DNA from 2 places in the Rhizobium sp. H4 genome. Region 2 is predicted to be linked to the other one. Evidence: riboswitches for the same ligand, from Rfam matches in the RefSeq annotation. Region 2 holds a riboswitch; the other holds the start of a gene.
What was found. Region 2 has a riboswitch for S-adenosylmethionine ahead of C4N04_RS22835 (O-succinylhomoserine sulfhydrylase). Riboswitches for the same ligand answer to the same signal wherever they lie in the genome.

Region 1: linked by a shared signal. The riboswitch ahead of metA (homoserine O-succinyltransferase) and the one ahead of C4N04_RS22835 (O-succinylhomoserine sulfhydrylase) in region 2 are both predicted to bind S-adenosylmethionine.

What each region holds. Positions count from the first base shown of each region.
Region 1 covers NZ_PSOW01000014.1:93,107-99,068, forward strand. Annotated here, with positions in the region: gene C4N04_RS21600 (ABC-F family ATP-binding cassette domain-containing protein) at 1-193, shown strand, start outside; gene C4N04_RS21605 (ABC transporter ATP-binding protein/permease) at 242-2,110, opposite strand; SAM riboswitch at 2,266-2,343, shown strand; gene metA (homoserine O-succinyltransferase) at 2,392-3,315, shown strand; gene C4N04_RS21615 (aldose epimerase family protein) at 3,430-4,452, shown strand; gene C4N04_RS21620 (GntR family transcriptional regulator) at 4,587-5,360, shown strand; gene C4N04_RS21625 (SIS domain-containing protein) at 5,357-5,962, shown strand, end outside.
Region 2 covers NZ_PSOW01000015.1:161,747-167,708, reverse strand. Annotated here, with positions in the region: gene C4N04_RS22860 (efflux RND transporter permease subunit) at 1-325, opposite strand, end outside; gene C4N04_RS22855 (efflux RND transporter periplasmic adaptor subunit) at 322-1,440, opposite strand; gene C4N04_RS22850 (TetR/AcrR family transcriptional regulator) at 1,539-2,126, shown strand; tRNA gene C4N04_RS22845 (tRNA-Gly) at 2,149-2,222, opposite strand; gene C4N04_RS22840 (2'-deoxycytidine 5'-triphosphate deaminase) at 2,282-3,376, opposite strand; SAM riboswitch at 3,449-3,527, shown strand; gene C4N04_RS22835 (O-succinylhomoserine sulfhydrylase) at 3,572-4,756, shown strand; gene apaG (Co2+/Mg2+ efflux protein ApaG) at 4,972-5,364, shown strand; gene C4N04_RS22825 (Hsp33 family molecular chaperone) at 5,592-5,962, opposite strand, start outside.

The DNA.
Region 1 (5,962 bases), on a different contig from region 2:
GAAGGAGATGTCGAAAGCGGAAGCCGAGATCGCTAAGCGCGAGCTCGTCATGGCCGATCCCAATCTCTTCACGCGCGATCCGGCTGCCTTCAACCGGCTTGCGGCCGAGATGGAGAAACTGCGCGCCGGTCTGACTGCCATGGAAGAGGAGTGGCTGCAGCTCGAAATGCTGCGAGAAGAGCTGGAGGGCTGACTTTCACAACTCAATCGCTCGTGTAACCAGCGGTCCTGCCAGGGCGACCTAAAGCGCCGGGGAGGGGATGTCGGCGGGGACGGCGGCGGCGCCCGCACTGGCCCTGGCGCCCGTCTGGGCGACCTTCGGCTGCGGCTCTTCGGATTTTGAAGGCAGCGCCTGCAGATGCAGGACGCGCGGCTGCAGCGCCTCAAGATAGGCTTCGGAGCGTCCGATATAGATCATGCCGGTTTCGGGCATGGAGGTCAGCAGCTTTGCCATCGTTGCCTGCCACTCCGGCTCCATGCCTTCCAGCACTTCGTCGAAGACGATCCAGCGCGGGCGCACGAGCAGCAGGCGGGCGAAGCCGATCGCCTTCTGTTCGTCGCTGTCGAGCAGCTTGTCCCAGCGGGCGCGAGTATCGAGTCTTGTGATCAGCGAATGCAGGCCGGCTCTTTCGAGGGCGGCCTCGACGGCCGCCTTCTCGTAGGCATCGGCGCGTTCGGGGAAAGCCAGGGCTTCGCGCAGGGTGCCGCCCGGAACATAGGCGATCTGGGGCACGAACAGCATGTCGTCGACCGGCGGCAGCCCCATCGTGCCGCTGCCGCATGGCCAGAGGCCGGCCATGGCCTGAAACAGCAGCTTGCGGTTGACGCTGTGATCGCCGTTGATCATGATTTTCTCGCCGGCCTTGACCACGACATCGGTTTCGCGCAGGCGAAAACCGCCGCATTCCTCGATGTCTTCGCCGATTTTGGCGTTGATCACCACATCCTTCAGCGTCAGTGTGTCGGTCGCGGTGTTCTCATAGGCAATACTGTCCTTCGGGTCGTAGTCCTCGTCCATGTCGAGCAGCGCCTGGCGAAAATCGGTGACGCGCATCAGTGTAGCGCGCCATTCGGCGATCGGGCCGAAATTGGCGACGTACCAGCGCAGCGCCGTATTGACCTGGTTGAAGGCGCCGACCGACATCATCAGCTGGCCGAGGGTCAGGCCGCCGGAGAAATAGGCGGGTGCCGCGACGATGATCGGGATGACGATCACCAGCCAGCCGTAGCCGGCCGAAACCCAGGTGAGATTGGTATTGGCCATGGCGAGCCGCCTGACGACCCTCAGCACCGAGCTGATGTCGGTGTTGATGCGCCGGCGTTCATTCTCCTCGCCGCGGGCAACGGTGATCGCCGGCATGTTCTCATTGGCATGCATCAGCGTGAAACGAAGCTCGGCCTCCTTCGAGAAGCGGTCGGCATTGAGCTTGACCAGCTTGCGGCCGACGACCTGGCTCAGCACCGAGGCGGAAGCGGCATAGAAAATCGCCGCCCAGACCATGTAACCGGGAATGGAGAAGCTGTGGCCGCTGATATGGAAGATGAAGCCGCTCGAAAGCTGCCACAGCACGCCGATGAAGCTGACGAGAAGAATGGTCGACTGCAGCAGGCCGAGAACGAGCCCCGTCGTGCTTTCGGCAAGGTTGCGGGAATCCTCATGCAGACGCTGATCCGGATTCACACCGATCAGACCGCTGGAGGCGAGCCGCAGCGCCCGCTTGCGCTTCAGCCACTGGTCGACAAGATCGCGCGACAGGCCTTCTCGCATATAAAGCGCGGTCATCTGGTTCAGCCAGGCCTGCAACACATTGAGCAGCAGCAGCGTGCCGGCGATCATTGCGAAGATTTCAAGCTGATGGAAGAATTCGCCGAGATCGCGGCGCTCGAGCGAATCGTAGAAGGGAGCGTTCCATTCATTGAGAATGACTTGGCCATAGGCCGTCGCCAGGATGACAAGGATCAGCACGGTTGCCAGAAACAGCACCTTGCCACGCACTTCAGAATTCCAGAATGCAGAGAACATCACCCCGAGGCGATATGTCAGGCTGAAATCATACCCTACTCCATCCTGCCTCCGGATCCCCGGCCTCCCCTTGGTCTTATCTGCCATCACGCTTTTCCAACACCGCCCATGCTGTCATTATTAACATGCTGGCGTTATCGGTCTATCAACAGATTCTATCAGTCATTAAACTGTGATGAGGCTTGCCTGAGTCGCCGCCGCATGCATTCGGCAGTTGATTCGTCGCTCAACAGCGACTAATTAAGGCATTCCGTGGTGATTTGGCCGGCCGGCTTGCAGCCACGTTAAAAAAGTCGCTAAAGGGCCGCGTGCGGACCGGTAGCGATTTTTTGTCGCCGCCGGTTTTTTATTTTGATCGAGTGACCGCAATGCCCATCAAGATCCCCGATACGCTGCCCGCTTTCGAAACCCTCGTCCAGGAGGGTGTACGGGTAATGACCGAGACGGTGGCGATCCGTCAGGATATTCGCCCATTGCAGATCGGGCTGCTCAATCTCATGCCGAACAAGATCAAGACCGAACTGCAGATGGCCCGCCTGGTCGGCGCCTCGCCGCTGCAGGTGGAGCTGTCGCTGATCCGCATCGGCGGGCACAAGGCGAAGAACACCTCCGAAGATCACCTGCTTGCCTTCTACCAGACCTGGGAAGAGGTAAAGCAGCGCAAGTTCGACGGTTTCATCATCACCGGGGCGCCGATCGAGCTTCTGCCGTATGAGGACGTCACCTATTGGAAAGAGATGCAGGAGATCCTCGACTGGACGGAAACCAACGTCCATTCGACGATGAACGTCTGCTGGGGCGCGATGGCGGCGATCTATCATTTCCACGGCGTTCCGAAATACGAACTGAAGGAGAAGGCCTTCGGTGTCTACCGCCACCGGAACCTGAAGCCTTCCTCGATCTATCTCAACGGCTTTTCCGATAATTTCGAAGTGCCGGTGTCGCGCTGGACGGAGGTGCGGCGCGCCGACATCGAGAAATCCGAAAGCCTGGAAATCCTGATGGAATCGAGCGAGATGGGCGTCTGCCTCGTGCATGAGAAAAGGGGCCGGCGGCTCTACATGTTCAATCATGTCGAATATGATTCCACCTCGCTCTCTGACGAGTATTTCCGTGATGTCGAGGCCGGCGTGCCGATCAAGATGCCGCACAATTACTTCCCGCATAACGACCCGGCGCTTGCGCCGCAGAACCGCTGGCGCAGCCACGCCCATCTCCTGTTCGGCAACTGGATCAACGAAATCTACCAGACGACGCCCTATGACGTCGAAGAGATCGGCATGGATCTCTGAGCGGATGAGCGGATGCCGCGGCATTTCTTTCTGATCCGACCGGTTGCGGATTGAAGCAAATGCGGGCAGGTTCCGGTCCTGAACCCCAAGGATAGAACGGAACGGATGTCGATCATGTCGGAGAAGTTGGAGCGGGAAGTTTTCGGGCAGACGAAGGCGGGGGAAACCGTCTATCGTGTGGTCATCAAGGGCGGCGGGCTCACGGCCAAAATCATCAGCTGGGGCGCGGTCATCCAGGATCTGCGTCTTGAGGGACATGACGCGCCGCTCTCGCTCGGGTTTGAGGAATTCGACAGCTATCCGCTCTATTCCGCCTATTTTGGCGCCACACCCGGCCGCTGCGCCAACCGGATCGGCGGCGGCAAATTCACCCTCGACGGCAAGGCCTATCAGCTCGAGCCGAACGAAAACGGCGTCACGCATCTGCATGGTGGCAGCGACAATATCGCCAAACGCAACTGGACGATCGTCGAGCATGCCGTCGACCGCGTGGTGCTGAAAATCGTCGATCCCGATGGCCGCGCCGGCTATCCCGGCAATTGCACCATCCAGGCAACCTTCTGGGTGCACGGCAACGGCGAACTGTCGGTGACCTACGAATCGACCAGCGATCAGCCGACGCTCGCCAATGTCTGCCAGCACGCCTATTTCAATCTCGACGGCCGCGAGGATGCGCTGGGCCACGACATCATGATCGCCGCCGATCATTATCTGCCGACCGATGAGAGGCAGGTGCCGACCGGCGAGATCCGTTCCGTTGCCGGCACGGAATTCGACCTGCGCGAAATGACGCCGATGAAGCGTTTCGCCGGCAGCGAACAGGTGCTGTACGACCATAACTTCTGCCTGTCAGCCGAACGCACCGCCAAGCGCAGCGTCGCGCTCGCCCGCAGCCTTTATTCCGGTGTGTCGCTTGAAGTGCGCAGCACCGAGCCGGGCGTGCAGTTCTATGCCGGTTTCAAGCTGAATACCGGGGCGCCCGGCCTCGGTGGGCGCAAATACGGCCCCTTCGCCGGCTTCTGCCTGGAAACGCAGGTCTGGCCGGATGCCATCAATCACCAAGGTTTCCCGAATGCGGTGCTGCGCCCCGGCGAAGTGCTGCGCCAGGAGACGGATTATATCTTTACCAAGAGCTGAGCGTCCGCCGGACGAACGCCTGTCAAATTTGAGCGCTATGAAACCCTCTCCGGACACTCGCCGGGGAGGGTTTTTTCTATTGGCATCCGATTGCGTCTTGCCGATTGGTTCTAAATAGGTTCTATTGCCTGCCCATGGATAGAACCAGTCTGATAGGGGAACTGAATAGCCGCGGTCTGCGTGACGCGGGCCTGACCGGGCCGCTCTACAAGCGGCTGGCGCAGGCCCTGACCGGCCTTGTGCAGGAAGGCCTGCTGAAGCCCGGCACCGCGCTTCCGGGCGAGCGCGACCTTGCCGAGGCCTTGAAGCTCGGGCGCGTCACCGTGCGCACCGCCTATCGCGACCTGATGGCGTCGGGCGTACTGGAATCGCGCCACGGAAGCGGTACTTTCGTATCGAGCAGAGTGGAGCGCATGGAACAGTCGCTCTGGCGGCTTTCCTCCTTCTCCGCCGACATGCGCTCGCGCGGGCGGCTGCCGGCCGCACGAATCTTGTCGCGGTCGGTCAACACGCCGTCGCCGGAGGAATCCTTCCTGCTCGGCCTCGGTGGCGACGAGCCGGTTCTGCGGCTCGACCGCCTGCGTCTAGCCGACGGCCTGCCGCTGGCGATTGAGCGCGCCGTGGTGCCGATCAAGTTCCTGGGCGACGATGCCGGCGGCGAAGGATCGCTTTACGACGCGCTGGCGGCCAACGGCCACAGGCCGGTGCGGGCGCTGCAGCGGCTGACCGCGGTCACCCTCGACCCGTCCTCCGCCGCGATCCTGAACGTCAAGGCTGGCGCGCCGGCGCTTCTGATCGAACGTGTCTCGCGCCTGGAAGACCAGCGCGTCGTCGAATACACCCGCTCGCATTATCGCGGCGATGCCTATGATTTCGTTGCCGAATTGAGAATCGGAGATGACCTATGAGTGAGAACCAGTCGCTGATGCTGCAGGAAGCCGGCCAGTCGCCGGAGGTGGTGGCCACACTTCTCGAAAAGGAAAAGCCCATCTTTGCCGAGATCGCCCGGCTGTTTTCGTCCGCCCGCCCGAGCGTGGTGACGACGGCGGCGCGCGGCTCTTCGGATCACGCCGCCACCTTCTTCAAATATCTCTTCGAGATCACCTGCGGCGTTCCGGTCGCCTCGGTCGGTCCGTCGATCGCTTCCGTCTACGGCGCCGCGCTCCATCTGAAGGGCGGCGTGCATTTCACTGTCTCGCAATCGGGTGCCAGCCCCGATATCGTGGCGCTGCAAGAGGCGGCCAAGAAGGGCGGGGCGACGACGATCGCCGTCGTCAACGTCACCGACAGCCCGCTCGCAAAACAGGCCGATATCGTTCTCGGCCTTAATGCCGGCGCCGAAAGGAGCGTTGCGGCAACGAAGTCCTTCATCGCTTCCGTTGCCGCTCTTGCCGGCGTCACGGCTGCGATCGGCGGCGCGTTCGACCTGCAGACAGCGCTCGTCAAGCTGCCGGAGGCGCTTTCGGCCACCGCCGGGATCGATACGGCGGCAGCCGAAGAGGTGCTCTTC
Region 2 (5,962 bases):
CCTCTTCGACCGCAGTGGACGGCGTACTGTCCTTCAGCGTCACAGTCAGAAAGGCGTATCCCGGCCGGGTTGTCGTCTCGACACGATCGTACCAGGTGAGTTCCTGGAGGCGCTTCTCGAGCGGTTCGGCGACCAGATCCTGCATCTCGCGCGCCGTGGCACCCGGCCACACGGTCGTCACGGTCAAGGTTTTAATGGTGAATGAGGGGTCCTCCGCGCGCCCAAGCTTGACGAAGGCATAGGCGCCGGCGGCGGCCAGCAGAATGATGAAGAACAGCGTAACGGCCCGTTCGCGGACGGCGAGTGCGGAGAGATTGAAGTTCATTGTTTTGCCGCCTCTGCCTGTTCTACCTTGGTGCGCACGCTGGCGCCGTCCTGCAGCAGATGGGCGCCGAGAGCGACGACCGGCTCGCCTGCTTTGACGCTGGAAACCACCGCGACCTCCTCGCCTATTTGCTCTATGTTCACCTGCCTGAAGTGGACGGTCGAAGATTTCTCATCGAAGACCCACACGCCGGTTCGGCTGCCGTCGTCCAAAACCGCGCCGACAGGCACCGCGGCCTGCGATTGGTCGCTGCTGTTGGAGATCCTGATCGTCACCGTCGCGCCCAGCGGGGCCGACGCTGCCGCGCCATCCAGAACCCAGCGGGCTTCATAGGTGCGGGTTTGAGGGTCGGCGGCGTCGGAGATCTGCCGCAGCCGCGCCTTGTCCCGCCGGCCTTCGTTTCCGTAGATGCTGGCATCGGCGGTCTGACCGATCTCAGGCCGCAGGAATTCCGGAAGCCAGACCAGCGCTTCACGCGGACCGGCCTGCGCGAGCCGGACGACGGTTTGTCCTGCCGTCACCACCTGCCCCGGCTCGCCGAGCGTTTCGACAACCGTCCCATCGGTATCGGCAACAAGGACGGAATAGGCCGTCTCGTTCTCCGCGACTTTCGCGTCCGCTTCTGCCGCGGCAAGCTGCGCGGTCGCGGTGTCGAGGGCTGCCTTTGCCTGTTCATAGCGCTGCGGCGTCGCGGCCAATCCGTTTTTCACCAAGGCGGCATAGCGCCGCTCGTCGGCTTGCGCCTGGACCAGCACTGCTTGGGCTGCGGCGACCGCGTTTCGTTTCGCCGTCAATGCGAGACGCAGATCGGTCTCGTCGATGCGCATCAGCGGCTGACCGGCCTTGACCTGCACGCCAACGTCCACATAACGCTGCACGATCTTGCCGGGCACACGGAAGCCGAGATTGCTCTGCACCCGGGCGGCGATGGTGCCGGTGAAGGTGCGTTCGGCCGCCTCCGGATTTTTTGCCTCCACCAGCTTGACGAAGGGCGGTGCCGTGCGGGGATCGGCGGCTTTTGCACTGGCCGTGGAGGGCTCCTCGAAAAGCACGAAAGCGGTGGCGCCGGCAGCAGCCACAAGACCGAAAGCGGCGAGTAATATTTTGCGATTCATCTCATTAACCCTTATTGACCGGCGCAGCAGATCATTTAGATTGCGATCTAACTCTAAAAGGGGTATAGATGTCAAACGAAATCTAATTGGAGATCGAAATGAGAGTCAGTCGTGCCCAAGCCGAGGCCAACCGCGAAACAGTGATCAATGTCGCAAGCCGGCTCTTCCGGGAGCATGGTTTCGACGGCATCGGGCTGAAAGATCTGATGAAAGGTGCCGGCCTCACTCAAGGCGGATTTTACAAACAGTTCCAATCGAAAGACGATCTCGCAGCGCTGGCGTCCGGGCGAGCGATGGAGAGTGCAATTCGCCGGTGGTCGAGGGTTGCCGCCGGAAGCGCCGATCCCTTCGGCGCGGTTGTCGGCATGTATCTCTCAACCGGGCACCAGGAAGAGAAAGGCGATGGTTGCCCCCTGGCCGCGCTCGGTTCCGACGCGGCGCGTCAGAGCGAGGAGGTGCGGGCTCCATTTCAGAACGGCATCGAAGCTCACCTTCAGGTTCTCGACGAATTGATCCCGGCATTGGATCGCGCGAAACCTTATGACAAAGCCATGGTCGTGCTGTCCCTCATGGTCGGCGCCGTAACCATCTCTCGCATCATGACCGATCAGGCCATGTCGGAGCGACTGCTGGATGCCGCCGCCGATGCAGTCAAGCGCATCGCGGGCGACACGGACGAAGAATGAGATTTCGGTTGTGATGAGGAGCTGGAGCGGGTGAAGGGAATCGAACCCTCGTATTCAGCTTGGGAAGCTGCTGCTCTACCATTGAGCTACACCCGCGACGGGTTGAGATTTCCAACAGATGGGGGCCGCTGTCAAGTCGCACAGAATGCTGACTGTCAGATGCGGAAGTGTTTCGAGAGTTTGAGGCCCTGGGCCTGGTAGTTGGAGCCGAGGCCGGAGCCGTAGAGGCTTGCCGGTTTTTCCTGCATGTGTTCGTAGATGAGGCGGCCGACGATCTGGCCGTCTTCGAGGATGAACGGCACTTCGTGGCTGCGCACTTCGAGCACGGCGCGGCTGCCGCGGCCGCCGGCCGGGGCATGGCCGAAGCCCGGATCGAAGAAGCCGGCGTAGTGGACGCGGAATTCGCCGACCAGCGGATCGAACGGGGTCATCTCGGCGGCATAATCCGGTGGCACATGCACGGCCTCGCGCGAGACGAGGATATAGAATTCATCGGGATCGAGGATCAGCTCGTTGCGGCCGCGGCTATAGAGCGGCTCCCAGAAATCGAAGATGTCGTGCTGATCCTTCTCGTCGACATCGACGACGGCGGTGTGGTGCTTGCCGCGATAGCCGATCAGGCCGTCCTTGTCGCCGCTGAGATCAATCGAAAGCGCGATGCCGCCGCCCGATACGTTCGGCTGCTTGCTGGCGACAAGCGTCTCGCTTTCATGCAGTTTCAACAGTTCCGGCTCGCCGAGCAGGGACTGGCCGACGCGGAAGCGGATCTGCGACAGACGCGAGCCACGGCGCACGACGATCGGGAAGGTGCGCGGGCTGATTTCGAGATAGAGCGGGCCGGAATAGCCCGCCGGGATCTTGTCGAACTCCTGGGCGTAATCGGTGATGACGCGGGTGAAGATATCGAGACGGCCGGTCGAGCTTTTCGGATTGGCCGAGGCCGACATGTCGGCCGGCAGCGCCAAGCTCTCCATCAGCGGCACGATGTAAACGCAGCCGGTTTCAAGGACTGCGCCCTGAGACAGGTCGATCACGTGCAGGCTGAGGCGATCGAGCTTATCCGACACAAGATGCGAGGGGCCGGGCATGAAGGAGGCGCGCACGCGAAAGGCCTTGGATCCCAAGCGCAGGTCCAGGCTTGCCGGCTGGATCTGATCACGGTCCAGCTCCCGTTCGGAGTTAAGACGCCCCGATTCAAACAGCGCTGCTATCGCGCGGTCCGCCAGAATTCCAGTTTCGCGAGCCATCATGCCCCATCCATCTTTTGCGCCGACAAAACCAAATACGGGGAATTGACGCAAGCAGCTAACAGCAGTATTGCAGAATTATCCCGTGGTGATTTGGCCGGTCGGCTTGCAGCCACGTTAAACAAGTGGCTAAAAAGACCGGGTTATGAAACCGGTCTGCTTTTGCGGCCGGTTTTTTTGTTATGTGAAGGTGATGGCATGAGCAAGACCTGGCGCCCGGCAACCCAACTCGTCCATGGCGGCACGCTGCGTTCGCAATATGGCGAAACGTCCGAGGCAATCTATCTCACGCAGGGCTTCGTCTACGAGACGTCGGAGGCCGCCGAAGCCCGCTTCAAGGGCGAGACGGATGGTTATATCTACGCCCGCTACGGCAGCCCCACCAACGACATGTTCGAAAAGCGCATGTGCATGCTCGAAGGCGCCGAAGACGCCCGCGCCACCGCCTCCGGCATGGCGGCCGTCAGTGCGGCGATCCTCTGCCAGGTCAAGGCGGGCGACCATATCGTTGCCGCGCGCGCCCTTTTCGGCTCCTGCCGCTGGGTGGTGGAAACATTGGCGCCAAAATACGGCATCGAATGCACGCTGGTCGACGGCCGCGATTTGAAGAACTGGGAAGAGGCGATCCGGCCGAACACCAAGGTGTTCTTCCTGGAAAGCCCGACCAACCCGACGCTCGAGATCATCGATATCGCCGGTGTGGCAAAACTCGCCAACCAGGTCGGCGCCAAGGTCGTCGTCGACAACGTCTTCGCCACGCCGCTCTTCCAGAAGCCCTTGGAGCTCGGCGCCCATATCGTCGTCTATTCCGCCACCAAGCATATCGACGGCCAGGGCCGCTGCCTCGGCGGCGTCGTGCTGGCCGACAAGGCCTGGATCGACGAGAACCTGCACGACTATTTCCGCCATACCGGCCCGGCCATGTCGCCGTTCAACGCCTGGACGCTTCTGAAGGGCATCGAGACGCTGCCGCTGCGCGTCAAACAGCAGACGCAGAATGCCGCGAAGATCGCCGATTTCCTGGCCGAGCAGAACAAGGTCGCCAAGGTGATCTATCCCGGCCGCGCCGATCATCCGCAGGCCGACATCATCGCCAAGCAGATGAAGGGCGGTTCGACGCTTGTCGCCTTCGAGCTGAAGGGCGGCAAGGAGGCGGCCTTCGCGCTGCAGAACGCGCTCGATATCATCAAGATCTCCAATAATCTCGGCGACAGCAAGAGCCTGATCACCCATCCGGCGACGACGACCCACAAGAACCTGTCGGAAGAGGCCCGCGCCGAACTCGGCATCTCGCCGGGCACGGTTCGCCTTTCGGCCGGCATCGAGGATACGGACGACCTGATCGAGGATTTCGCCAAGGCGCTTGCCAAGGTTTCGGCCTGATCGACAGCATTGACGGCCGAGCCTCCGGGTTCGGCCGTCCCGGCCGCGGCATCGGTGCGCCGGCGCTGACCAAGTAAAATTAATACTGACAATTAGGCTTAACGATCGAAAACCATGCGATCACGGCTGTTTCATCGCCGATCAACGTTCCGTTTCTTGACGGACAGGGCCTTCTTATAAGATACGGGTAACATATCTTGACTAAGGTGCAAGGCATGTATCGCGCCCTCACAAGAGATATCGAAGTCGTCGTCGAACCATTCTATCTGGAGGAGCAATCCGATCCGGAAGACGATCGCTACGTCTGGGGTTACCGGATTGTCATCAGCAACAATTCCGGCGTCGCCGTTCGCCTCATCAACCGCTACTGGAACATCACCGACCAGAACGGCCAGGTGGACGAGGTGACCGGCCCCGGCGTCGTCGGCGAACAGCCGCGGCTCAGACCCGGCGACACCTACGAATATTCCTCCGGCTGCCCGCTCGATACGCCCTCCGGGCTGATGTTCGGCCATTATCAGATGGAAACGGACGAAGGCGAGCTGTTCGACGTCGACATCCCCGCCTTCTCGCTGGATTCACCAGGGCTGCTGCGCGTGCTGAACTGACGTGTAACGCCACAGGCGGCACGACACCTCGACCCAGGAGATTGCCGACACCAGCCCCTCATCCGGCTGCCGCCACCTTCTCCCCGTAAACGGGGCGAAGGGAGCATGCCGCAAGCTCTCCGTTCCCCTCCTCGCTCTCGCAGGGCACGTCCCCTCGCCCCGTTTTTACGGGGAGAGGGTTAGGGTGAGGGGCAGTCATGCGCGCAACCGGACAGCAGTGGTGTCAACTACTCCGCCGGCTGAAGCTCGGTCGGCTCGAAACGGTAGGTGGTCGAGCAGAATTCGCAGGTCACGGCGATCTCGCCGTTTTCCTGGCTTTCCTCGATCTCTTCGGCCGAAAAGCCCTTCAGCACGCCCTTGATCTTGTCGCGCGAACAGCTGCAGCGGTCGAAGACGGCGCGCGGTTCGTAGACGCGCACGCCGCGCTCGTGGAACAGCCGGAACAAGAGCCGTTCGGTGCCGACAAGCGGGTCGGTCAATTCGTCGGCGTCGATGGTTTCGACCAGCGAACGGGCTTCGACCCAGGCATCGTCTTCGCCATGCGGGCGGTCGCCGTTATCGCCGTCGCCGCCGTGGAGATCCGGGTGGCGCATGCGCT